DNA from 3 places in the Paenibacillus sp. AK121 genome. Region 2 is predicted to be linked to each of the others. Evidence: riboswitches for the same ligand, from Rfam matches in the RefSeq annotation. Region 2 holds a riboswitch; each other region holds the start of a gene.

Region 1 (7,896 bases), on a different contig from region 2:
CCGGATTCTCCGACTACAGCCAGCACTTCATTGGGATTGACCGTCAGATCCAGATGGTCGACTGCGGGGTGATATTGATCCTTGATGCGAAAAGATACGGATAATCCCTTAATCTCCAACACGGGTTTGATATTCAATGCGCGCTTCCTCCATTCTCCATGGTCTTGTCCCGCTTATTCTCACCATGTTTGATGTTTAAAACCTCTCATGAACATTACATACCGTTTTTGTCGGAATAATTTGAATACATCCTATCACCAGTATATGGATATATCAATTAAGATTATGCTATCAACATCATTTAAAAAATCAATGATCCAGCAGTAGCGCGACTTTCCTGGCACAAAATGTAATCAAATAACCAACCACAGGTTAATTTTCATCACAAAAAAGCCGTTTGATCCCCTACAGAGGATCAAACGGCAAACTAGCACCCAACCACTCACACTGAATTCTTTACGTTTATTACGAAGCCGCTCCATAGGAGCCCGACTTGAACGTTTTTGGATCGTACCATTTGTAGCCTGCTGCTGGAGCAGACCAAGGCTCGGGTTGCGGTTCTGTGGAAGCCGCAGGCTCCTCAAACGGCAGAAGCTTCGTCGGTTGATCCAGCGTTAAACCTGCCACATCGGATAATTTGGTGTAGTCCTGCTTCCACGCAAGCCATTGGACCGTTTGCACCAGGAAGGTGGCATCGTCCACTTCCTTGAAACCATCATATGTCTTTTTCGACTGTCCGTTTTCTTCACGCGCATATTTCGGTGTAGCATCTTCTACAGGTGATGAATCACCGATAAATGCTGCCTTGCCTTGACCTACCTTGGAGATCGCAGCATAAGGCCCTTCCGCACGGCCTCCGCCGTTATAGACACCCTGGTCTACAGCATTGCCCCATTTATTCGTACCTGTAGGGATATAGGCAATTCCTTTGGCTTTGGTAGGATCAATAATAGCCAGCGTAGATCCCGCATGCATGGCAATCGAGCGTACACCCTTGGTAATGCCAAAGGATTGATCTGCGGCTACAATGTCCGTAGCATTCACGTCACCGAGCGCATTGTAACGGAAACGAACACCAAAGTTGGTTGCCAGCCAATCGGAGCTAGTTAACCCCTGCATCGCCGGTGATGCTGCTTCTTCTGTAGTCATGCCTTTGGCCGGATTAGTATAGGCTCCACGACGGTAGCCATTCATAACCTCAGAGGAATCCCAACGGTTTTTGTTACGGTCCGCATTATAGTGGTCGGAGATGAAGAAAACACTTCCCCCGTTATTCACATATTGCAGCAGGGCAGCCTGCTCGGATGCCTTAAAGGCAACATTCGCTTCACCGATGATGAACACATCATATTGGCGCAGCTTATCATAGGTTATGGCCTGTTCTCCATAAGTAAAAGGAATGGGACGGTTCAGTTGGTCCACTGTAAAACCTACATTACGCAGTCCATTGGCAAAGTCGGAGAAGGCGCCTTCAATGACCCAATCTGCTGCCCCAGCCGTCTGTGCGTGCGTATTATCGAACAGCACCTTTTTACCTTTGCCATCCGGCAGTGTAGTACCGGGTTGACCCGGGTTACCAGGATTAGGCTCGCCAGGTTCACCTGGTTCACCCGGCTCGCTTCCGTTCACCAGTTCAACAGCGCTTGGGCTTTTCACTCCACCAAAATTATTGTAGGCGCCGAGTGTACCCGTCACACGGATTTTGTTGCCAATCAGCTCAGGATGGCCTGTTAGCCCAAATTGCCCTCTGTACGCTGATGTCAGCTGTACATCCAATAGATTAGACGTGCTACGTTCATTGGCCTGGTCGGCAATCAGTACGTTAAAATCATTCGCAAACGGAGAAGAAAAATTAGCCGTTTTCGATCCGGTAGCATGTCCGACGATGTAACCTTCCACCGTCACTGTGCCTCCACTGCCTTGGCGCTGAAGTGCCTCGGCTACTGTCAGTGCTCCCTCCGCTTTGACCTGACCGAATGGAACGAAGATCCCGATCAGCAGCGATACGATCGCTGCCAGATGCAGCACCCCTTTCAAGCGTGAACCTGTGAACCGCAAGCCTTTTACCATACGTCAATATCCCTCCTATAATTCCATAAATGTACTTGTCCTCTATCAGATTAGCTGTCTATCTTCTAATTCCTTCCTGATTTCATCCATAATTATGTAAATTTTAATCTCTTTTATCGGAAACTCGCTTGTTTATGTAAAAAATGAACCCTGCGATTGACACCGAGCACGGCATACATTACGCTAAGAAAGATATGTAGAACGGTATACGCGAATGAAGATGACGGGAGAGTCTGTCCAGGGGCTTACACGCTGGCGGCACCGAAGGAGCAAGACGCCAACACCCGGCTGGCGGATAATCTCTCAGGTCCATGTATCGTCATCTGACGCAACTCTGGAGAGAGCGCAAGCCACCCAAGGGGTAAGGCGGTAAGGACACCGTACGAAACTCTCAGGTAACGAGGACAGAGATAAGGGAAACTTCCTTATCCTGTCCTTTTTTGCGCTCACATTGTACGTCAGCATTAGGAACCGTCATAGCCGCGCAAAAACGCGGAAATACCATATACTATGGTAATAGAACATACAGGGGGCCACACCATGCGTTTCAAAGATGTATTTTCCATTATCGGTCCGGCCATGACCGGACCTTCCAGTTCACACACTGCAGGCGCGGTGCGGCTTGCACGCGTTGCCCGTCACTGGCTCGGGACGCAGCCTGACCGTGCCCGCATGACACTGTACGGCTCCTTCGCCGACACATACAAAGGACACGGTACAGACCTGGCGCTCATCGCAGGACTGCTCAATTACGATACAGACGACCACCGAATTCCAGATGCCGAGCAATGGGCGGAGCAGGCCGGGATGATCGTGGAATTTGCCGTCAGCGGACTACCCGCCCCCCATCCGAACACCGTCCGTTTTGAGCTGTGGAAGGGTGAGGATCAGCGTACACTGCTGGGTTCCTCCATCGGCGGTGGCAGCATCCATGTCCAGCAGCTCAATGAATTCCGAGTTAACCTGACCGGGGAGCTGTCTACGTTGGTGCTTCTTCACTCGGATAAGCCCGGTACATTAGGTGCGGTGACTTCAGCGCTCGGCGCCGCTGACATTAACATTGCCTATATGCACGTGGATCGCAAAGGCCGGGATGGAGAAGCACTTACAGCCATCGAAACGGACAGTCTTCCTACGGCTGAATTAATCGCAAAACTACAATCCTTACCACATATGTACGAAATTAAAATGATTAATTTGAAAAAAGGAGCTGAATCTGATGCGATTTAGCCATCTGCATGAAATCAGCGCTATATGCGCTGAGGAATCCACCACGATTGGCCGCCTGATGATTCAAGAGCAGGTACAAGAGACGAATTCAACGGAAGAAGAAATTTTCCGCCAAATGTCTGATTATTATGAAGTCATGAAAGAGGCTGTTCATCGCGGTCAGACGCAAGACACCGTATCCCGCAGTGGATTAACGGGCGGCGACGGCAAGCGCTTAGCCGAATATCTGCGGACAGGGGAAACCTGCTCCGGCGATGCCTCCGCGCTCGCCATGGCTTATGCGCTCTCCGTGTCGGAGGTTAATGCGTCCATGGGGCGCATTGTCGCCACGCCCACTGCAGGTTCATGCGGAGTCATCCCCGGTGTGTTCATTAGTGCGCAGGAGCGGTTCGGCTGGGATGATGAGCATATGGTGCACGGCTTGTTCGCAGCCGGAGCCATTGGCTACGTCATCGCCAACAATTCCTTCATTTCCGGCGCGGAGGGAGGCTGTCAGGCTGAGATTGGTTCAGCCATCGGGATGGCCGCTGGCGCTATGGTCGAGCTACGCGGTGGCACACCTGAGCAGGCCGTTCACGCCGTAGGCCTAGCGCTCAAGAACACGCTCGGTCTGATATGCGACCCCGTCGCCGGACTCGTCGAGATTCCGTGTATCGTGCGCAACGGGCTGGGAGCCGTGACCGCACTTGCCGCAGCGGATATGGCTTTGGCGGGTGTGCGCAGCGCCATTCCGTCTGACGAAGTCATTGACGTGATGCTTGAAGTCGGCAGCGCAATGCCGTCAAAGCACCGCGAGACCGCCAAAGGCGGCTTGGCCCAGACACCGACCGGCAAGCGTTTGACCGAATCCCTTACTCGCAACACATCGGTCAAAAAGGATAAGCCATAGTTTCTAAGCTTTAAACCAATTGCTTTTCCTCTATAAAACAAGGCGACTATCTCTCCTACACATTATCCTAGGGAAAGAGAATTCGCCCTTATAAAGAAAAGAGCAAGCATGCCGTCCCTAGACGTATGCTTGCTCTTTTTCTTTTCAGTCGGTTACAGATTACTGAACGGTTACCTGTACCTTCGTCATTTTACCAGCATATTTTACTGTAATTACAGCTTTGCCCTTACCCTGTGCTTTAATGTTACCGTCTTTGACGGTCGCAACGATAATTCTGGATGAGGACCAGACAGCCGGCTTGGAAACATCCTTCTCCGACTCATCCTTATACGTGGCTGTAGCCGTAACCTTAGCCAGCTGCCCTGCCTTCAAAGTCAAGGCGACTTCGTCCGTTTGCAGATATTTAAGCGTATCAACATCAACAGGCACGCTGATCACCTTACCACCGAACTTCGCCTGAATGTTAGCTTTACCGTAGCTGACCGCGGTAACCTGACCCTTTTTGACGGTGGCTACCTTATAATTGGACGTTTTCCATTCAGCTTGAGTTGTAACATCCTTTTCTTTACCATCACTGGATTTAACCACAATCGCAATCGTTTTTTGATCCCCGGATTTCAGTGATAACGCAATGGCATCCGCTTCAATCTTTTGCGCTACGTCTACTTCTACCGTAAATGTAATGGTTTGCTTGCCATATGAAGCAGTGATCGTTGCCTTACCGCTAGCATTAGCTTTGATCAAACCTTCGCTAACTTCAACTACTTTTACATTGCTAGTAGTCCAAGTGGCGTCCTTGGTTACGTCTGTTTTTGTACCGCCACTCTTAACGCCTGTTACTTTCAGCTGCTTCGTTTCCTGAGCACCGAGTGCAATTACGCGCGAGTCTGTTTCCAAACGGTCTACAAGGCCCACTTGTACGTTTATCGTCAGTTTTTTGCCGTTATAGGTTGCTGTAATAACCGCTTTACCGGCCGCTTTACCCGTAATCGTTCCCTTGGACACAGAAGCAATATCTTCCGCACTTGAAGTCCATTCTGCTTCCTTTGTAACATCTTCCTTACGCCCGTCCGCATAAGTAGCCGTCAGAGTCGCAGTATAGTCCTCATTAATATCTATCGTTGCCGTTTTAGAGGACAAAGATAGATCACCAGGTACGTTTACGGATACGGTAGCTGTAGCTGTTTTGCCGCCATAAGAAGCTGTGATCGTTGCCTCACCTGTTTTATAACCTGTGACTTCTCCCCCGCTGACAAAAGCGATATCTTCATTACTGGACTTCCACTCTGCTTTACTTGTGATATCTTCTTCCGTCCCTGTTACATAGGTTGCGGTCAGCTTGAGCTTTTTGGATTCCTTAGCATTCAAGCTCAGCTTGTCCTCGCTTAAATCCAGAAATCTAGAGGTTTCAATATCTGTCTTGATCGAAACCGTCTTATCTCCGTACTTAGCGGTCACTGTAGCCGACCCCGCTCCAATGGCCATAATCGTTCCTTTATTCACTGTTGCAATTTTTTCATCGCTTGATGTCCAAGCAGCTTTATCTGTGATATCTGTTACCGTACCATCCGGGTACACAGCAGATACCTGTATTTTTTTTGATTCATCCAAACGGAGAAAAATATTGGTTTCGCTGGCTTTCAGCTTATTCGTCTGATCCACATCCACCGCAATCGTAGCGGACATCGTGCCATATTTACCTGTGATTGTCGCCTTCCCTGTGCTATAGCCGGTAATAGTGCCTTTCAGAACATCTGCCACGGCTGTATTGCTGGAGCTCCACTCGGCAGACTCTGTAACATCCTGAGTCGATCCATCCGGGAACGTGGCTGTCAATTTAACCTTCTCCGTATCTTTTAACAAAAGAGAAACCTCTGATGTACTGGCATCCAGCCGTTTGACCTGCTCTACCTGTACAGCAATCGTTACGGTCTGTTGTCCATATACAGCCTTAATATTAGCTGAACCTGCTCCCTGAGCAGTAACTAATCCGTTGACTACAGTCGCTACCTTCTGATTATCCGAAGTCCAGGTCGCATCACCTGAAACCTGAGCTGTTGTATTATCACTGTAAGTCGCTGTCAGATTGATCTGTCCTGTACCGCTTGAACGCAAGTTCAGGCTTTGTACATTGGATGTCAGCGCCTTAACCTTTTTCGTTACATGTACCTGAACGGATTGTACCTTCTCCTTATAGGTCGCAATCACAGTGGCTTCCCCTTCAGCTTTGGCTGAAACTGTACCATTGTACACCGTAGCAATAGATGTATTATCACTTTTCCAATCTGTGCTTACGGTTACATTCGAGGTTGTCCCATCGCTAAAAACAGCCGTAGCCGTCAATGCAGCTGTATCCCCCTGTTGCAAAGTTACCTCGTTAGACGAAAGGACAATCTTGGAAAGCACTGCTTCTGCTGCAGATGCAAACCCTGCATATGATGTAAAACTTGAAATCAGGATGACCAACGCCAGAAAACCGGACCATCTATTCTTCAAAATCTAATTCCCTCCCATTTCAAAGCTAAAAATTAAGGATTTCGCAAAATCCCTACACCTACGTTTTATGTCGTCATATGGAAAAGAATAGTTTAGACTTTAGAGAAAATTTGGTCCTTATTAACTAGAATCGGTACTTTTACAGACAGCTGTAAGCTGCTGCACGAATTCTTAAATGGTGGTACTCTTCCATATTGGGATCAAGCTGATGCATATAAACGACGGAGAACTGTTCGCTCGGATCTATAGAAACCCAGGTGCCTGCCATTCCCGTCCAGCCAAATTCTCCAATCGAGCTGTTTGCATGCCCAGCCGCTTTATCCATTAACGTGCGTACACCCAGTCCATAGCCATAACCTGTATGGTATGAATTGGTGAAATCCGATAGTTGAGCTGTATTCAGATGATTTGTACGCATTAAATCAATGGTTTTTCTCCCCAATAAGTTCACACCGTTTACCGTGCCGCCATTTGACATCATTTGTGAAAATGTGAGGTAATCTTTGACTGTCGAATATAAACCTGCGCCTCCACCTTCATATATAGCATCTGGCTGATGATATTCATCCAGGAAACCCTCAATTTTTTCAAGTTTTCCGGCGGCTGTCCGTTGATACATGGAAGCCATCCGCGATTCAATATTTCCACGATAACGGTAACCTGTATTGTTCATTCCAAGCGGATCAAAGATTTCATCCTTCAAAAATCGCCCTAATGATTTACCTGAAATGACTTCAATAAGACCAGCAACAAGATCATGGCCATATCCGTATAACCATCGTGTTCCTGGTTCAAATGCAAGCGGAACTTTAGAAAGCGCTTTAATTTCTGTGCGCAGGTCATATTTCCCCTGCTTCTCCTTTAATGCTGTAATGACCTTATGCATAGCTCTTCCTGTTTCTGAAAACTCAGAAGCATACGGAATTCCTGCACTCATATTGAATATATGCTTAATCAAAATAGGGTTATCCGTCTTATCAATGTAGGTGTGTCCGTTAGGAGCAGTTTTGAATACATACGAATTACGATACTCAGGTAAATATTCATACAAAGGCTCATTCAATAAAAATTTTCCGCGTTCGTATAGCATAAGTGCAGCCGCACATACAACGACCTTTGTCATAGAAAACAAGCGATACACGGTATCTTCAGTAATCGGTTTCCGAGTTTCCACATCAGCATATCCATGATACCCTTCATACAACACTTGA
Region 2 (7,896 bases):
GTAGAAAAGATAAATAAACTATGTCATTATATGCGTTCTTCAGTATCCCACTTTCTATCTGTGAAAAATAAAACTGAGCATCTTGTATTGAGACACTCTGAAATCATAGCCATCTCAAAAGGTGAAAACAATTACATCCATAATGAACTTTGTATTGCAACGGATTCACACAACTATTTTATTTCCGGAACGTTGAAAGCGGTTTATGAACAATTAAAATATCCGTTTGTGTTTATACATAGGTCAATAATCGTGAATTTAGTTCATATACGTAAGTTTTCAACTACTTCTGTTATTATGTCAAACCAACAAGAATTTCCTGTAGGTCGTTCTCACGCTAAATCGCTTCGTGAGGCGTATGCTCGTTTTATAATTTCTCGTTTTCAGGAAGGGTGAGTTTTTTGAATCATTGCGTTTACATTAATGTCACCTCGTTTTCTAATTACTCTTTATTTTTGTTTAGCACAACAAAGCAAAGTGATTTTTCCAATCCAATAGTTAACCTTTTTTTACTTTTCGCCTCTTTATACTTCATACTTATTATAGTACTATTCGTTCATTATTTAAAAAAAGGAAGAAAATACAAGATAGGGATTATGTATTATTTTGTAATATTAATAGGAACATCGTTTAACTTATTCATACATTATAGTTTATTTTCTTTAATGAAATATAATTCATTCCTTATAATGTCAATAATATGTATTATTGGAATGAACGTAATTATTGTCTTTCTAATGGACAAGCTGATAGAAAAGTCAAACCTCTCACGCTTTTTTCAAAAGCAAATGCTGATGCAAGAAAAACATTATAAAGAAACAACTCGATCTCTTAGTGATATCAAACGAAGTATTCATGATTTCAAAAAACAGTTAATATTTGTCCGTGCTTGTCTACAAGAACAGAGGACGGAAGAGGGTGTTAATCACATTAACCAAACTCTAGAAAATATAGAATCACCACGACTTCATATAACAACAGGACATCTTGTTATTGATGCCTTGGTAAATCACACTTTCAGCATCGCTGATAAAAGTGGGATAGCTTTCTTTCATCAAATCCATATTAACCCTGCAAACATTAGTATTGGAAGTCATGATCTATGTATTGTCTTAGGTAATGTTTTCGATAATGCTATTGAAGCTGTAAGGCAGCTTCCTAGAAAGAAAGAGCATTCAATTCATTTGGAAATTTTAACCGATAATTCTGCCCTATGGATTTATGTTCGCAATTCAAAAAGTAATTGTCTCAATACAGCATTCTCAACCAAAACATACAATTCCCCTTCAAAAAAACATGGGTATGGATTACTTAACATCCATCAAGTAATAAAGAAGTACGGTGGTTATTTAAATACAACAATTACGGATTCAAATTTTCAAATTACGATTATGATTCCATGTAATAACCCTTAGATTTGTAAACATTATGAATTAATGGCTATTCAGAATAAATAAAATGTCGGTAAATACCAGTCTTATAACAATTAAAAGGGAGTGTCCTCAAGCCTGTGATGGCTGAGAGCACTCCCTTTTATTATTTATGAATTGATCGTTTGTCCTTTTTCTTCTACTTGGATAGCCGCCCCTACATTGGCACCTGCAAGAATGCCCTTTTTCTTATTAGGATACAAAGAGTTCATATAGGTGCGAGTTTCGGCAACGACAATTCCCGACAAGCCGAGCAATGCAATCAGGTTCGGAAAAGCCATCATTGCGTTAAAAATATCTGCCAGCAGCCAGATGGCATCGAGCTTGATGAACGCGCCTCCGGCAACCAGTATGATGAACAGATAACGGTATGGTTTAATCCACTTGACCCCAAGCAAATATTCAACACAGCGTTCCCCGTAGTAGTTCCAGCCAAGTATCGTTGTGAACGCAAATAAAATAAGGCTAATCGTCACGAGCTCTGCTCCAGCCGGAAAGGCACTGGAAAACGCATGCTGAGTCATCAGACCTCCATCATCATTTCCACTCCATATTCCCGTAACCAGCAATGTAAATCCTGTCAAATTACAAATAATCATCGTATCGATAAAAACGCCCGTCATGGATATTAGCCCTTGTTCTGCGGGCCATTTCGTCTTAGCTGCTGCTGCTGCGATTGGCGCACTTCCCAAACCAGCTTCATTTGCAAAGATCCCTCTGGCAACTCCGCTTCGCATTGCCAGCATAATCGTGGCTCCGGCAAATCCACCCGTCGCAGATGTTGTCGAGAAAGCCCCTTGTAATACTAGTGCGATCGCATGAGGAAGCTCTCCTGCAAACTTAATGAGTACGATTAAACAAACCACGATATAGAGCCCCGACATGAATGGAACAATCTTTGTGGATACCTTGGCGATACTTTTGAGTCCTCCAATCGTAACAACAGCCGTCAATACGGAAATAATGATTGCTGTAACTACTGTTGGCACGCCAAAGCTACTTTCCGTAGAAGAAACGATAGCCTTTACTTGCGGAAAAGTACCGATTCCAAATAGTGCTACAAGAATACCAGAAAAGGCAAACAACATCGCCAGCGGCTTGAAACGGCGGCCAAGCCCGTTTTCAATATAATACATCGGTCCACCCGAAAATTGTCCGTTCCGGTCTTTAACACGGTATTTAACGGATAATAACCCTTCCGCATATTTGGTTGCCATCCCGAAAAAAGCTGCAACCAGCATCCAGAATAATGAACCGGGCCCACCCAGTTTGATCGCTGTTGCGACACCGACGATACTTCCCGTACCTACAGTAGCTGCGAGTGCCGTACTCAATGCTCCAAAGCTACTGACATCCCCGCTGCCTTCGTCCGGCGCTTTACCAATTAGCTTGAGCGCTAAGGGCAATCGAATAATCTGAAGCATCTTCAGACGGATCGTTAGCCACAACCCAGTGCCCATGACGAGAATTAGAAGCGGCGCTCCCCACATCCAACTGTCAATTGTTTCTAATAAATGTACCAAATTCATTTCAACCCGCTCCTCCAGCATATTAAAAAACAAAAAAGAGTCAAATCCGTTGATTCGACTCCTGGAGAGGTTAAAGGCACGAAAAATAAACCAATTTGTACAGGATTTTATCTCTAAAAAGCCTAGAGTATTCCCTGTCACAGGTTATTCGCGTCTCTGTCCTTTTGCCTGAGAGTTTAAGCAGATGATAATCTGCGGTGCACCTTCGGCGCCCAATTAAGGGTCTCTCCAGAGTTCTGTCCGTTTACGGTCCCTGCTTGTTGCTGTAAATCAGCTTAAGCACCTGAGAGTTTTGCCCCTTCGGTCGGAACTTTCGTTCCATCTCCCGCAAACATCAACCAGACATATGAAATTTTTATTTATTATACAGAAAACTTTCAGCGTATTACAAGTGAAAAATTTGTGAAGCCCTCTGACAAATCAATAGGGTGTCTATACAAAAAGCGGGTACAGCAGATTGCATCCTAAGGATTTTCTCTGCTGTACCCGCCAAAACGATATAGAATTACAATTCTTCACCATTGGTTGCTATCACATTTTTATACCAGTTAAATGAGTCCTTTTTGGAGCGTTGGAGCGTTCCGTTACCGTCATCATCCAGATCAACGTAAATAAATCCGTAGCGCTTGGACATTTCGGAAGTAGACATGCTCACAAGGTCGATAGGACCCCAGCTGGTGTAACCAATCAGATCAATACCGTCAGCAATGGCTTCCTTCATTTGGGCAATATGCTGACGCAAGTAATCAATGCGATACGTGTCATGCACAGAGCCGTCCTCTTCTACCTTATCGTACGCACCCAGGCCATTTTCCACGATGAACAGCGGCTTTTGGTAACGGTCATAAAACGTATTTAGTGTAACACGCAGGCCGATCGGATCAATCTGCCATCCCCAATCGGAGGACTGCAAATACGGATTTTTCACACCGCCAATCAGGTTCCCTGCTGCCTTTTCTCCTTCTGGACCTGCCGATACGGCCAAGGTCATGTAGTAGCTAAATGAGATAAAATCAACCGTATTATTTTTCAAAATTTCAGCATCGCCGGGTTCTGTCTGGATCACAATATTATTTTCTTCAAAATAGCGGTTCATATAGTTGGGATACTCCCCACGAGCATGCACATCCGTAAAGAACAGATTCATTTGATTTTCATGCTGTGCTTTCAGAATATCCTCTGGGTTACACGTATGTGGGTAGCTTTCAATGCGAGCCAGCATACAGCCGATCTGAGCATCCGGAATGATCTCATGTCCCCGTTTGGTCGCCAGTGCACTTGCTACAAATTGATGGTGCAATGCTTGATATATCGCTTGTTGCTTGTTTTCTACACGGTCAATAACCACACCGCCGCCAGTAAACGGACTCATAGTCATGACATTGATTTCGTTAAAGGTCAGCCAGTATTTTACTTTATCCTTATAGCGTGTAAATACCGTTTCGGCATATTTTACGTAATGATCTACGACTTCGCGTCCCAACCAGCCATTATACTTCTGTGTCAGACCTAGCGGTGTTTCATAATGTGACAATGTTACCAACGGCTCAATACCATACTTGCGCAGCTCATCGAATACATTGTCGTAAAATTGCAATCCTGCTTCATTCGGCTCGGCATCATATCCATTCGGGAAAATCCGCGACCAGTGGATGGACATCCGGAATACTTTAAAGCCCATTTCTGCAAACAAAGCAATATCTTCTTTGTAGCGGTGGTAGAAGTCCACTCCTTCACGCTTTGGAAAACGGGCGTTTACCTTCCCTGCCAAGATGTCCTCCAGTCGTTCAGACGAAATTTCTATAGCATGATCGTTTTTACGTTCTGCCTTAGGTACATAGGCTATCATGTCTGCGCTGGACAGGCCTTTTCCATCTACGTCAAAAGCACCTTCCAATTGGTTGGCTGCAGTTGCCCCGCCCCATAGGAAGTTTTGCGGGAATCCTTTTAGCGTCTTCGTCATGGTATGAAAACCTCTTTTCTTATCTAATGTTTTCACTCTAGTCAATAACCCATCAGGTGCTGCAATGCGAATCAATAACTAACGGTGACCGTTATCCTTTGAAATGCACCGATAGATGCTTTAAAATAGACGTAATGCCCTCATAAGCATCCTAATTGTTGTAACGCGTTTCATGTCAAGTATTTTTTTCTTAGGTGAGGAGAAGCATCATGTCGAATCTTGATCAAATTGCAAAACTGGCGGGCTTTTCCAAAGCTACGGTATCCAGAGTGTTAAATCAGTCCCCCCATGTAAGCCACGAAACCAGAACTAAAATTTTAAAAATCATGCAGGAATTAGATTATGTTCCTAATCGGAATGCGATTTCTTTATCCAAGGGCCAAACGCTTCAGATTGGTATCATCACATCAACTATTAATGAAATTGTTCTGGCATTTCTGGACAGCTTTGTAGAAATCGCAGGACAATATGAATTTCAAACCATTATTTATACTTCGGGAGAAGACAAAAAGAAAGAGCTTCAAGCTTTCGAGGATTTAAAAAGAAAAAGAGTCGATGCGCTGGTCATCATTTCCTGCGTGAATGACACTGATTTTTTGAGTACTTATTGCAAATATGGACCGATCGTGGCATGGCAACGAATGGAGCATACCGATATTCGCTCCGTCGCAATGGATCAGTATGAAGGATATATGTTAGCGCTCAAACATTTGATACAAAAAGGTTATACACGTATAGCCAATGCTTTTGGTCGTCCGAGCAGCATCAATACTCACAGCAGACAACGTGCTTATGAGCAGATCATGAGTGAACACAATCTGCCAGTGTTGCAGCACTGGAACTATTCTTCTATTTATAACATTCGTGACGGCGAACAGGTTGTGCGCAATTTATTACAGCATCGTGAGGAATTTCCGGAGGCTATTTTGTGTGCTAACGATTATGTAGCAGTGGGCATTCTCTGCGAAGCGCGCAGACAATTGCTAAAGGTACCAGAAGATCTGGCGATTGTTGGGTTTGATAACACGGAGCTGGCGCACACGATGGGAATTACAACGGTTCAAAATCCCATAATGGCTCAGGCACAAAATGCTTTTTTCATGCTTTCTCCTCAGCTGATTGGACGCCAAGTGGAGCTTCATTCGCTGGAGTACAGCCTCATTGAGCGTACGACCACTTAAAGTTACTGTTGACTCGCAAACTAGGCAAATGGGCCTTAATATAAAATATTTTTTTGTCGAAAGAGAATAAAATATATTGAAATCGCTTTTTTTTGTGCTACAATAGCACTATATCGAAGGATTGTGACCGGTGATGCGGGCAATGCCTGAGTTCAATTGAGTGCTATTGTTAACAATAGTATTGAATTGTGCTTGGGCATTTTTTATTGGTAAAGGATGGGAGGGGGGAACTTCAATGATTATTGAGAAGGTGCTCAATAACAACGTCCTGTTGACTAAAAACGATAAAGGCAAAGAGGTTATCGTCATGGGAAGAGGTATTTCCTTCAAAAAGGTGGCTGGCGACCAAGTCGATGATCATAAAATAGATAAGATTTTCATGTTAAATGAAAACGAGTTCACGGCCAGACTAACTGAGCTGCTGAACGATATTCCCGTGTCTCATCTGGAGGTCGTGAATGAAATCGTGACCCATGCAGCAGAAGTGCTGGATACGGAGTTAAGTGATAACATTTATTTAACATTGACCGACCATATTCATTTTGCCATACAGCGGGAAGAAAAAGGATTAGCACTCAAAAACGCGATGCTGTATGAAATTAAACGCTTTTACAAAAAAGAATTTGCAGTTGGACTGGATGCTCTGCAAAAAATAGAAAATACGCTCGGTGTAAAATTGGGCGAAGACGAAGCGGGATTTATTGCATTGCATATGGTGAATGCACGGATAGACGGTAACGAGATGAAGGCTACACTGAAAATGACCGAGATTGTCCAACACATATTGAACATTATTACGTATCATTATGGGATTGTGCTGGATGAGTCTTCTTTTAGCTATTCGAGATTTTTGACCCATTTGCAATATTTTGCAATGCGAGTGATTCGCAAAGAGGTTATTCACAGTGGTGAAGAATTTTTGTACAACCAGGTAAAGCAAACATATACCGAAGCTTTCGCTTGTGCCCAAAAAATTAATGAATATCTAGAAAAAACATATGATCAATATTTAAGCAAAGATGAATATGTATATCTAACGATTCACATTCATCGGGTAACTGAGCGTAATAACATATCAGGCTAAAAATTTCATATCCTCATCGTTCATGGATTGTGACTGGTAAGGCAGGCAAAACCTAAACTGATGGTGAAATCAACGTTCCCTCATAGAAGGAGTGCGTCGTTTTCACCACGAGTTTAGGTTTTTCTTGTTTACAAGGTTATAAAGATGCACGCCGGCGCATCTTAGCAACAGCTGTAAACGGTAAATCCTATCAGTAGCAAGAATAACACTTAAGGAGTTCTGAACATGAGTGATAAAGAGCTATCCAAAAAAATAGTGACTCTCGTTGGCGGCGAAGAGAATGTCAATTCGGTATTTCATTGCGCTACACGCTTGAGATTTAAATTAAAGGATCGCACAAAAGCGGACAAAGCTGCACTGGAAGCTACGCCTGGTGTCATTACAGTGGTGGAAAGCAGCGGACAGTTCCAAGTGGTCATCGGTAACAATGTAGGCCAAGTCTTTGAGCATATGATGGCAGAAACAAATCTGCAGGATGCGGATAATCCAAATGCGAAAAAAGAAGAATCTTCCGAAAAAACGAATTTTCTCGGCAAAGCGGTCGATATCATTTCCAGCATTTTCTCTCCTCTCTTGGGTGCTCTTGCCGGAGCAGGTTTGCTCAAAGGGATTATGGCCTTAATTGCGTCGCTTCATTGGATTGATACTGCAAGCGGTACGTATCTCATTCTGAACGCCGCTTCGGACAGCGTATTTTATTTCTTGCCTA
Region 3 (7,896 bases), on a different contig from region 2:
TCCACCCGCCGCGCTATCCCCTCGGCAATACCTGCTGCAATATGCCTGAGGATGCTAACCCCTACCGCGGTCGTTACCAGATCAGCATGGTTTACTGCATCCGCTACAGCGGATGCATCTCTGCCGTCAATCGCGGTTACATTCGTTACCGTCTCCGTATCCTTCGTATCATTCGCCAACTCAACAGTATATTGCTTGCGGCGTCGTAACTCAGATACAAGTGTCTCGTTGACATCTGAAAAAACAACCTCATAGCCTGCACGCGACAGAATCAGCCCAATAAAGCCGCGACCGATATTTCCTGCTCCAAAGTGGACGGCTCTCATAGCTCCAGCTCACTTTCGAACAGATCTATAATTTCCTGTGGGATCACCGCGTTGCGAAGTTTGTCCATGTTTTCTTCCTCCGCACATACCACAGCAATACTTGTCAAAATCTCCATATGATCGCCGCCTTGGGCTGCAATGCCGATCACCATGTATGCTTTTTCTTCCCCGAAATCTACGCCTTGCGGGAACTGAACGATGGAGATGCCAGTGGATTGAACAAGTGTCTTGGATTCCTTGGTACCATGTGGAATAGCCAGCCCGTTCCCGATATAGGTGGATACAATCTCCTCGCGTTCAAGCATCTTGTCAATGTACTCAGTTGTAATATGTCCTGCATCCAGCAGGATTTGTCCTGCCATACGAATCGCCTCATATTTGTCTTTGGCGGTTGCGTTCATTTTTATTTTGTCTATCGTCATAATACTCACGGTAGGTTCCTCCCTGTCCCTAATTTACTGTGAAAAAATTCAGCCAGCTCAGTCGATATATAATTGGCAATCTGATCTCTACTACCGTGTTCCAGTAGTGTAATCATGTCTTCCTGCAGCAGTAATGCACTAATCTCGCTCAATACTTCCAAGCTTTCTTTCGGTAACTCACGAGGTCCCAACATCAGCAGAACGCATTCTACCTGTTCGTCTACATCCGCCAACAGCGGCTCAGCCAGCTTATACAAGGTCAGCGAAGGCTGGCGAATATAGGGACTGCGTGTATGAATTAAAGCAACGGAGGTATCAGCAATCACCTGACTACCTTGGCGCTCTCTTTCCATAAGCTGTTCAGCAACAACAGAAGGCTCTGTGACATTTCCCCGCCCTGCCTCCAACATGCATATAGCCTCTATGGTAGCTGGCATATCCATCCCTCGATTTTCCAGTGGATACACTTGAAATTGCTGTACAATGTGCACAATCTCCTCAAGACTTTTCCGTAGTCCTGTAAGCCACTCCATGCCCTGGCCGGGGAGAACAGCCTGTTCCTGACGATGATCACTGAGTTGATTGAGTGTAATATGCTGGATGAAATGACGCAGGCGGTCACTCTCCTCTTGCGTCAGCAGCGGGCTGATTTTGAGATACCGATCCGGCTCAAGCGGCAGCTCCACTGTCGAAATGATCAGATCATAATCCTCCTTGGGAATCCGCGTTGCCTCGTACCATGAGGCCCTATCCACGATTTTGATCTGTGGCAGCTCCTTGGCCAGTCTTGTCGCCAGAAGTCTGGAAGACCCAATTCCGCTCGTGCAGACTACGATTGCTCGAACCTCCCGCTGCAATTGTCGCAGCCGCTCCAACGAAGCGCCAAAATGCATGACCAGAAATCCGATCTCTTCATCTGGTACTTCCATTTCCGTCATATCCGCCGCAGCCTTTTTGACCGAGTCGAACAAGCTGCCGTAATCCTTGCGAATTTGCTGAAGGAGAGGGTTGCGGATCGCTCTCCCTTCCCTCAAACGTTTGAATACTGGAGCCATATGGGCAATCAGCCCTTCACGCAGGACACGATCCTCTGCTAATGGTGTGCCTGTCTCTGCCTCTACACGACGAATCAACTCATGAACCGACTCCAGCAGTACAAGATCATCCAGTGGCAGCAAGCGGGTGGAATGATCCTCAGCATCACGGAACAGCAGCCTGAAATAACATCGTTCCGGTTCTGGAAATTCAATATCCAGCGCTGCTGACAATTCTGCGCATATGCGCTCCACCATAGCTGTGCGCAGCATGATATTCTCCTCTGAATCTGTTTTCGAATACGGGAGAGAGAGACAATGATCCACAAAGTACCCAAGGCGCAGACGTGCCAGAGAAACGCAAATTTGAATCAGCAGTTCCATATATTTGCTTTCCACCATGTTTTTCAGCCATTGGTCATGAGGCTGCCAGAGGGCATTTTCCACGGTTAGCAGGTTCTCCCTGCCAATCATCTCCATCAATTTTTCTGTGACACGTGTCACGGGACGAAGCTCCTCTCGGCCGGAAAACAGATCCGATTCATCCAAATATTCGAGAGCAAGCTCAGAAATCGCCCGTCTTTTGTCTATCTCCCGGCCTGTAATCTCGACACCGTATCCCCGTCTGCGCACAAGCACGAGCCCTCGATCTGCGATCCAGCCTTGTAATTCGTCCAGATCATGACTGACCGTAGTTACTGTGACTTTCAAATCCGATGCTAGCGCCAGCAGCTTGATCGGCTCCTGTGTATCCAGCAGCATGCACAGAACTACAATTTTTCTCTCCTCAGCCGAGTATTCGTCTGACTTCGTATGCAGTAATTGCTCCCGCAGACTTGCAAGCTGAGTCGGGCCGGCATCCACATAGATACCGATCCCTGATTTTTTCTCCAGCTTTACCTCATGAGCCGCCAACCAACACTCAACTGCGCCAAGTTCCCGATGAACCGTCCTTGTGCTGACATTGATCTTCTCAGCAATTTCCCCGGCCGTAACCTCTTGGGGCTGCTCCAAAAGATACTCTACGATGTCAGATTGTCGTTTCGTAATATTCATAAGCGCATACCGTTCCTTCCCAAGCTCTCATCCCTTCCAGCAGGAAATACAAACTGTATACAGCCGGCCTGACTTTATGGGGATTAAGAATCGGATTTTAGCCGTTCAACTAGCGCTTCGTATTCAGGGCTCTTCAGGAAATTGTCAATGGAAATGTGCTCAGCATTCGGGGCTACCGTTTTAGCCCGGTCTGTCAACGTTTTTTGTGTAATGACAATATCCGCATCCTGTGGAATTTCACTGATTGCCGTATTCGTTACCGTAACGCCCACGCCCGCCTGTTTCATTTTTTTGCGCAAAATTGAGGCTCCCATGGCGCTTGAACCCATACCTGCATCACAGGAAAAGACAATTTTATTCACCTCGGATTTATCCTTAAGCGTTCGATCTGCGGCAATCTCGGCAGCACGATCGGATGCGCGGTTATCTTCCATTACAGTGGCGTTAGCGCTTGCACCCTTGCTTTGATTTTTCATATCTTTCAGACGGGATGCAGCTTCCTCCAGCCCCTCTTCTTTTTGCTTACCAGTTTTGAGTAATACTGCGGCAACCGCAAAGGATACGACCGCAGCTGCGATAACTCCGCTCAGCATCGGCAAATATCCGCCTTTGGGTGTCATCAGGAAGTAAGCAATGATACTGCCTGGTGAAGGAGCAGCAACCAGTCCGGCACCTGTCAACATAAAACAGAAGGTTCCCACAACGCCCCCTGCTATAGCAGCGAGAATCAGAATCGGCTTCATCAAAATATAAGGGAAATAAATTTCATGAATCCCGCCGAAAAAATGAATAATGACTGCACCAGGAGCAGACGACTTCGCAGAGCCTTTACCGAACAGGCAATAGGCCAGCAAAATACCGAGTCCCGGGCCAGGATTGGATTCAAGCATGAACAAAACGGATTTTCCTGTTCTTGAAGCTTCCTCCAGCGCAATCGGACTCAATACTCCATGATTCAGTGCGTTGTTGAGAAATAATACTTTTCCGGGCTCAATAATGAGATTGACAAGCGGCAGTAGCCCTGCGTTCACGAGGAACTGTACCCCTGTCGACAACACTTGACTGATGGTTTGCACGACCGGGCCGATCGCCACATGCGCTAGTAATGCTAGAATGGCACCGATAATCCCAGCCGAGAAATTATTGACCAGCATTTCAAAACCTGATTTGACTTTGCCCTCAATGGCCTTATCGAACTTCTTCAATATCCATGCAGCCAGCGGACCAGCTACCATCGCGCCCAGGAACATCGGGATATCGGCCCCCACAATGACCCCCATCGTCATAATGGCACCGATCACACCTCCACGCTGTCCGTGAATCATCGTGCCTCCCGTGTAACCGATCAGCAGTGGCAGCAAATAATTTTTCATCGGATCAACCAGTTGTGCAAAACCCTCATTTGGGAACCACCCGGTCGGAATAAAAAGGGCCGTAATTAATCCCCATGCGATAAAGGCTCCCATATTGGGCATAACCATACCGCTGAGAAAGCGGCCAAAACGCTGTACGGCGACACGAGCGCCACCGTTTGAACTGGACTTTGTGTCCACTGTGCTCATATTCATATCCTCCTTGTGAGTAAATAGCATCACTACCTTTTCTTAAAATTCATACTAAATGACAGCGCTATCTTCATCAACGAAATGAAAACGTACTTTCGTCATGAACGTTGATGACAACATTTAAATTTAAAGTAACGACAAGGCATTATACCTGCATAATTCTTCTTAATATGGCCGATAACAATAGAAATTAGTCGAAAAAACACTGTTGTAAATCTACACAATTTTATAGTGATGCTCTCTTCTAAGTCTGAGCAAACAACGTAAATACGTCTTCTAAAAGACAACAAAAAATAGCCGCTATGTCAGGTCATAGCGACTATTTTATACAAAAACTGAGCGGACTAACGATGCTCTTATTTAATTCAATATCCATATAAAAAATCAGAAATAAAGCGCTATTATTTCATGCTGTATTGCTCATTATTGCTCATCCGAAATCAACTGCTCGTACTGCTCCGCAGACAGCAACTTGCCCAGAGCTTCCTCGACATCATTGCTCATCTCTACTTCGATCATCCACCCCTCTTCATAGGGTGATTCATTCACCAACTCAGGTGTACTTTCCAGAGCTTCATTTACTTTCAAAACGGTTCCCGTCACCGGAGCAAAAAGATCGGATACGGTCTTCACCGATTCAATTGTACCAATCTCCGTCCCCTGTCCAATCGTTGTTCCCGCCCCAGGTAATTCCACAAAAACAATATCACCCAATTGATGCTGTGCAAAGTCTGTAATGCCGATCCGCAACGTCCCATCCACTGTGCGCTGAACCCACTCATGTTCGTCTGTATACCAAAGTTGCTGTTTCACTTCACTCATCCTGCTTCGCCTCACTTCCACATGAATAAAATGCTTTTGATCACCTGTATTAGACAAGTTAAGATTATGACAACAAGAACACCCATGTCAATAATACTAACAAAACTACTCCATACCAACTCATATAGCGCAGTCTATAAAAAAATGATAACTTGTAACAAACGCTTACATATCCTTATTTATACAATAAATGTTTTCCATATTGTTTTATATGACATTTTTATTGACATTTTGAATGGATTTGCGTATTAATGGGTTATAGTAATTGCTTTGAAAATACCTCGACAACTGCAAACGCGGATGAACGCGGAGGGAGAGACTACCAAAAATATTCGCATCGCTGTTGTCGTTTGTGAGACAGTTGGGCACGCGAATCGGATCAAGTTGTTATCTGCAAAGCCGGTTAACATACCGTTGATCCAAAAGGTAGCGCCGAAGGAGTAAACTTGCATTGCAGGTGAATCTCTCAGGCAAAAGGACCTCTGCCGGACGCATCTCTGGAGAGCATCCGTGAAAAGAGCGGATCACCCAAGGGGAAACCTGGTTCACACCGGGGTAACTTTCTGGTATCAAGGACAGAGCTGAAAGAAGAGTATGGACTGCCGTCTATACGTTTCTTTTAGCCTGTCTTTTTTGTTTAGCCGATTACACTGGATAGGAGTGGAAAAATGTCTAATTTGCGAAGAACACCACTATATTCGTCCTACGGGACGCAGCCCGGGGTTCGTTGTATTGACTTTGGCGGGTGGGAACTCCCCGTTCAGTTTAGCGGCATTCAAAAGGAGCATGAGGCCGTCCGACAACGTGCAGGTTTATTCGATGTATCGCATATGGGCGAGTTCTTGGTTGAAGGCAAAGAAGCTGAGGCTTTTTTGCAACAGGTAACCACAAATGATGTCAGCCAGTTGGAACCGGGCCAAGCACAATATTCACTCCTGTGTTACCCCGATGGAGGCGTAGTCGATGACTTGCTTGTATATTGCAAAGGACCAGAGCGCTACATGCTCGTTGTGAATGCCTCCAACATCGACAAAGATTGGGATTGGCTCATACGCCACGTACCAGCATCGGTTCATCTGGAGAATGTGTCTGATGCGATAGCATTGTTGGCATTACAAGGACCGGAAGCAGCACGTATTACCGCAGCCGTGACAGATACAGATATTACGAATCTGGCATCTTTCCGATTCCATGAGAACGTGCAATTGTTCGGAGCAAAAGCACTTGTCTCGCGAACTGGATATACCGGTGAAGACGGTTTTGAATTTTATATCCCTGCTGAGGAAGCACCCGCCGTGTGGGATGGTTTGCTTCGTTGCGGTGAATCGTATGGACTGATTCCCGCTGGACTTGGTGCTCGCGATACGCTGCGCTTCGAGGCACGGCTACCGTTGTACGGACAGGAGTTATCTGCCACAATTTCACCGCTTGAGGCTGGGTTAGGTTTCTTCGTCAAGCTAAATAAAGGAGATTTTATCGGCAGGGAAGCACTGCAACGTCAAAAAGAACAAGGAATTCCTCGCAAGTTAATCGGGCTGGAAATGATTGACCGCGGTATCCCGCGCGCTCATTATCCGGTGTTCGCTGAAGGTCAACACATCGGTGAGGTCACAACGGGTACTCAATCGCCCACCTTGAAGCGTAATCTGGGGCTGGCCCTGGTGGACAGTCGTTTTAGCACCCTATCGACACCGCTGGAGGTCGAAATTCGTGGTAAACGCCTGCGTGCGGAAGTGGTCCCAGCCCCCTTTTATAAACGGCTACGCTGATCTTAATCCTCTTCATTCTAAAAAAGCGATCATGTCAGATATAAAATTCTGGATTTTCCAATTAAGACTATGTATTAGCTAATTTACTATCTAAATTTTGCTTTTCGAAAGGAGCCAGAACCTATGAAGCAGCATCGCTATCTCCCCATGACCGAACAAGACCAAACCGAAATGCTGCGTGTGGTGGGCGTATCATCCATTGATGATTTATTCAGTGACATTCCAGAGGCTATTCGATACCAAGGGGAACTCCCTCTTTCCTCTCGGCTCGACGAAAGAGCCTTAACTCGCCACATGGCCGAGCTAGCCGGACACAACGCCAATGCAGATACACATGCTAGCTTTCTTGGTGCAGGTATTTATGATCATCATATTCCATCCGTTATCCAACACATCACCTCACGTTCCGAATTTTACACAGCCTACACCCCCTATCAGCCGGAAGTAAGCCAGGGCGAGCTGCAAGCCATTTTTGAATTCCAGTCGTATATTTGCGAATTGACAGGTATGGCGGTAGCTAATGCCAGCATGTACGATGGGGCTACAGCTCTGGCGGAAGCGGGCTCATTGGCCGCTTCCGCCACGCGTCGTAAACAAATTATCGTATCAAGGTCTGTCCATCCAGAGGCACGTCAGGTATTGGCAGCCTATGCACGCGGATTGGATTTGGACATTGTGGAAATCGGCTGTTCGGATGGCGTAACGGATGTCGATGCGCTAGCCACGGCCGTATCGGAACAGACGGCGGCTGTTTTGATCCAAAATCCCAACTTTTTCGGAGCCGTGGAAAATCTGAAGCCGATGGCTGACCTCATCCATGCGCATCAAGGGCTTATGGTTGTTAGTGCCAATCCACTGGCACTAGGCTTGCTAGAGACCCCTGGTAAGCAAGGCGCGGATAT

The links. Region 2 has a riboswitch for glycine ahead of KSP24_RS12760 (alanine/glycine:cation symporter family protein). Riboswitches for the same ligand answer to the same signal wherever they lie in the genome.
Region 1: another riboswitch for glycine. It lies ahead of sdaAB (L-serine ammonia-lyase, iron-sulfur-dependent subunit beta); the one in region 2 lies ahead of KSP24_RS12760 (alanine/glycine:cation symporter family protein).
Region 3: another riboswitch for glycine. It lies ahead of gcvT (glycine cleavage system aminomethyltransferase GcvT); the one in region 2 lies ahead of KSP24_RS12760 (alanine/glycine:cation symporter family protein).

Annotation. Positions count from the first base shown of each region.
Region 1 covers NZ_JAHPJM010000016.1:11,118-19,013, reverse strand. The annotation lists gene KSP24_RS22120 (ABC transporter ATP-binding protein) at 1-137, opposite strand, end outside; gene KSP24_RS22115 (DUF6359 domain-containing protein) at 466-2,070, opposite strand; glycine riboswitch at 2,285-2,399, shown strand; gene sdaAB (L-serine ammonia-lyase, iron-sulfur-dependent subunit beta) at 2,611-3,300, shown strand; gene sdaAA (L-serine ammonia-lyase, iron-sulfur-dependent, subunit alpha) at 3,290-4,189, shown strand; gene KSP24_RS22100 (Ig-like domain-containing protein) at 4,349-6,685, opposite strand; gene KSP24_RS22095 (serine hydrolase domain-containing protein) at 6,825-7,896, opposite strand, start outside.
Region 2 covers NZ_JAHPJM010000006.1:68,202-76,097, forward strand. The annotation lists gene KSP24_RS12750 (LytR/AlgR family response regulator transcription factor) at 1-396, shown strand, start outside; gene KSP24_RS12755 (sensor histidine kinase) at 714-1,415, shown strand; gene KSP24_RS12760 (alanine/glycine:cation symporter family protein) at 1,541-2,959, opposite strand; glycine riboswitch at 3,106-3,201, opposite strand; glycine riboswitch at 3,213-3,297, opposite strand; gene KSP24_RS12765 (glycoside hydrolase family 1 protein) at 3,465-4,922, opposite strand; gene KSP24_RS12770 (LacI family DNA-binding transcriptional regulator) at 5,132-6,103, shown strand; gene licT (BglG family transcription antiterminator LicT) at 6,339-7,187, shown strand; gene KSP24_RS12780 (beta-glucoside-specific PTS transporter subunit IIABC) at 7,413-7,896, shown strand, end outside.
Region 3 covers NZ_JAHPJM010000001.1:89,172-97,067, reverse strand. The annotation lists gene KSP24_RS00420 (mannitol-1-phosphate 5-dehydrogenase) at 1-326, opposite strand, end outside; gene KSP24_RS00415 (PTS mannitol transporter subunit IIA) at 323-757, opposite strand; gene KSP24_RS00410 (BglG family transcription antiterminator) at 754-2,838, opposite strand; gene KSP24_RS00405 (PTS mannitol transporter subunit IIBC) at 2,922-4,400, opposite strand; gene gcvH (glycine cleavage system protein GcvH) at 4,827-5,225, opposite strand; glycine riboswitch at 5,615-5,715, shown strand; glycine riboswitch at 5,718-5,814, shown strand; gene gcvT (glycine cleavage system aminomethyltransferase GcvT) at 5,894-6,994, shown strand; gene gcvPA (aminomethyl-transferring glycine dehydrogenase subunit GcvPA) at 7,118-7,896, shown strand, end outside.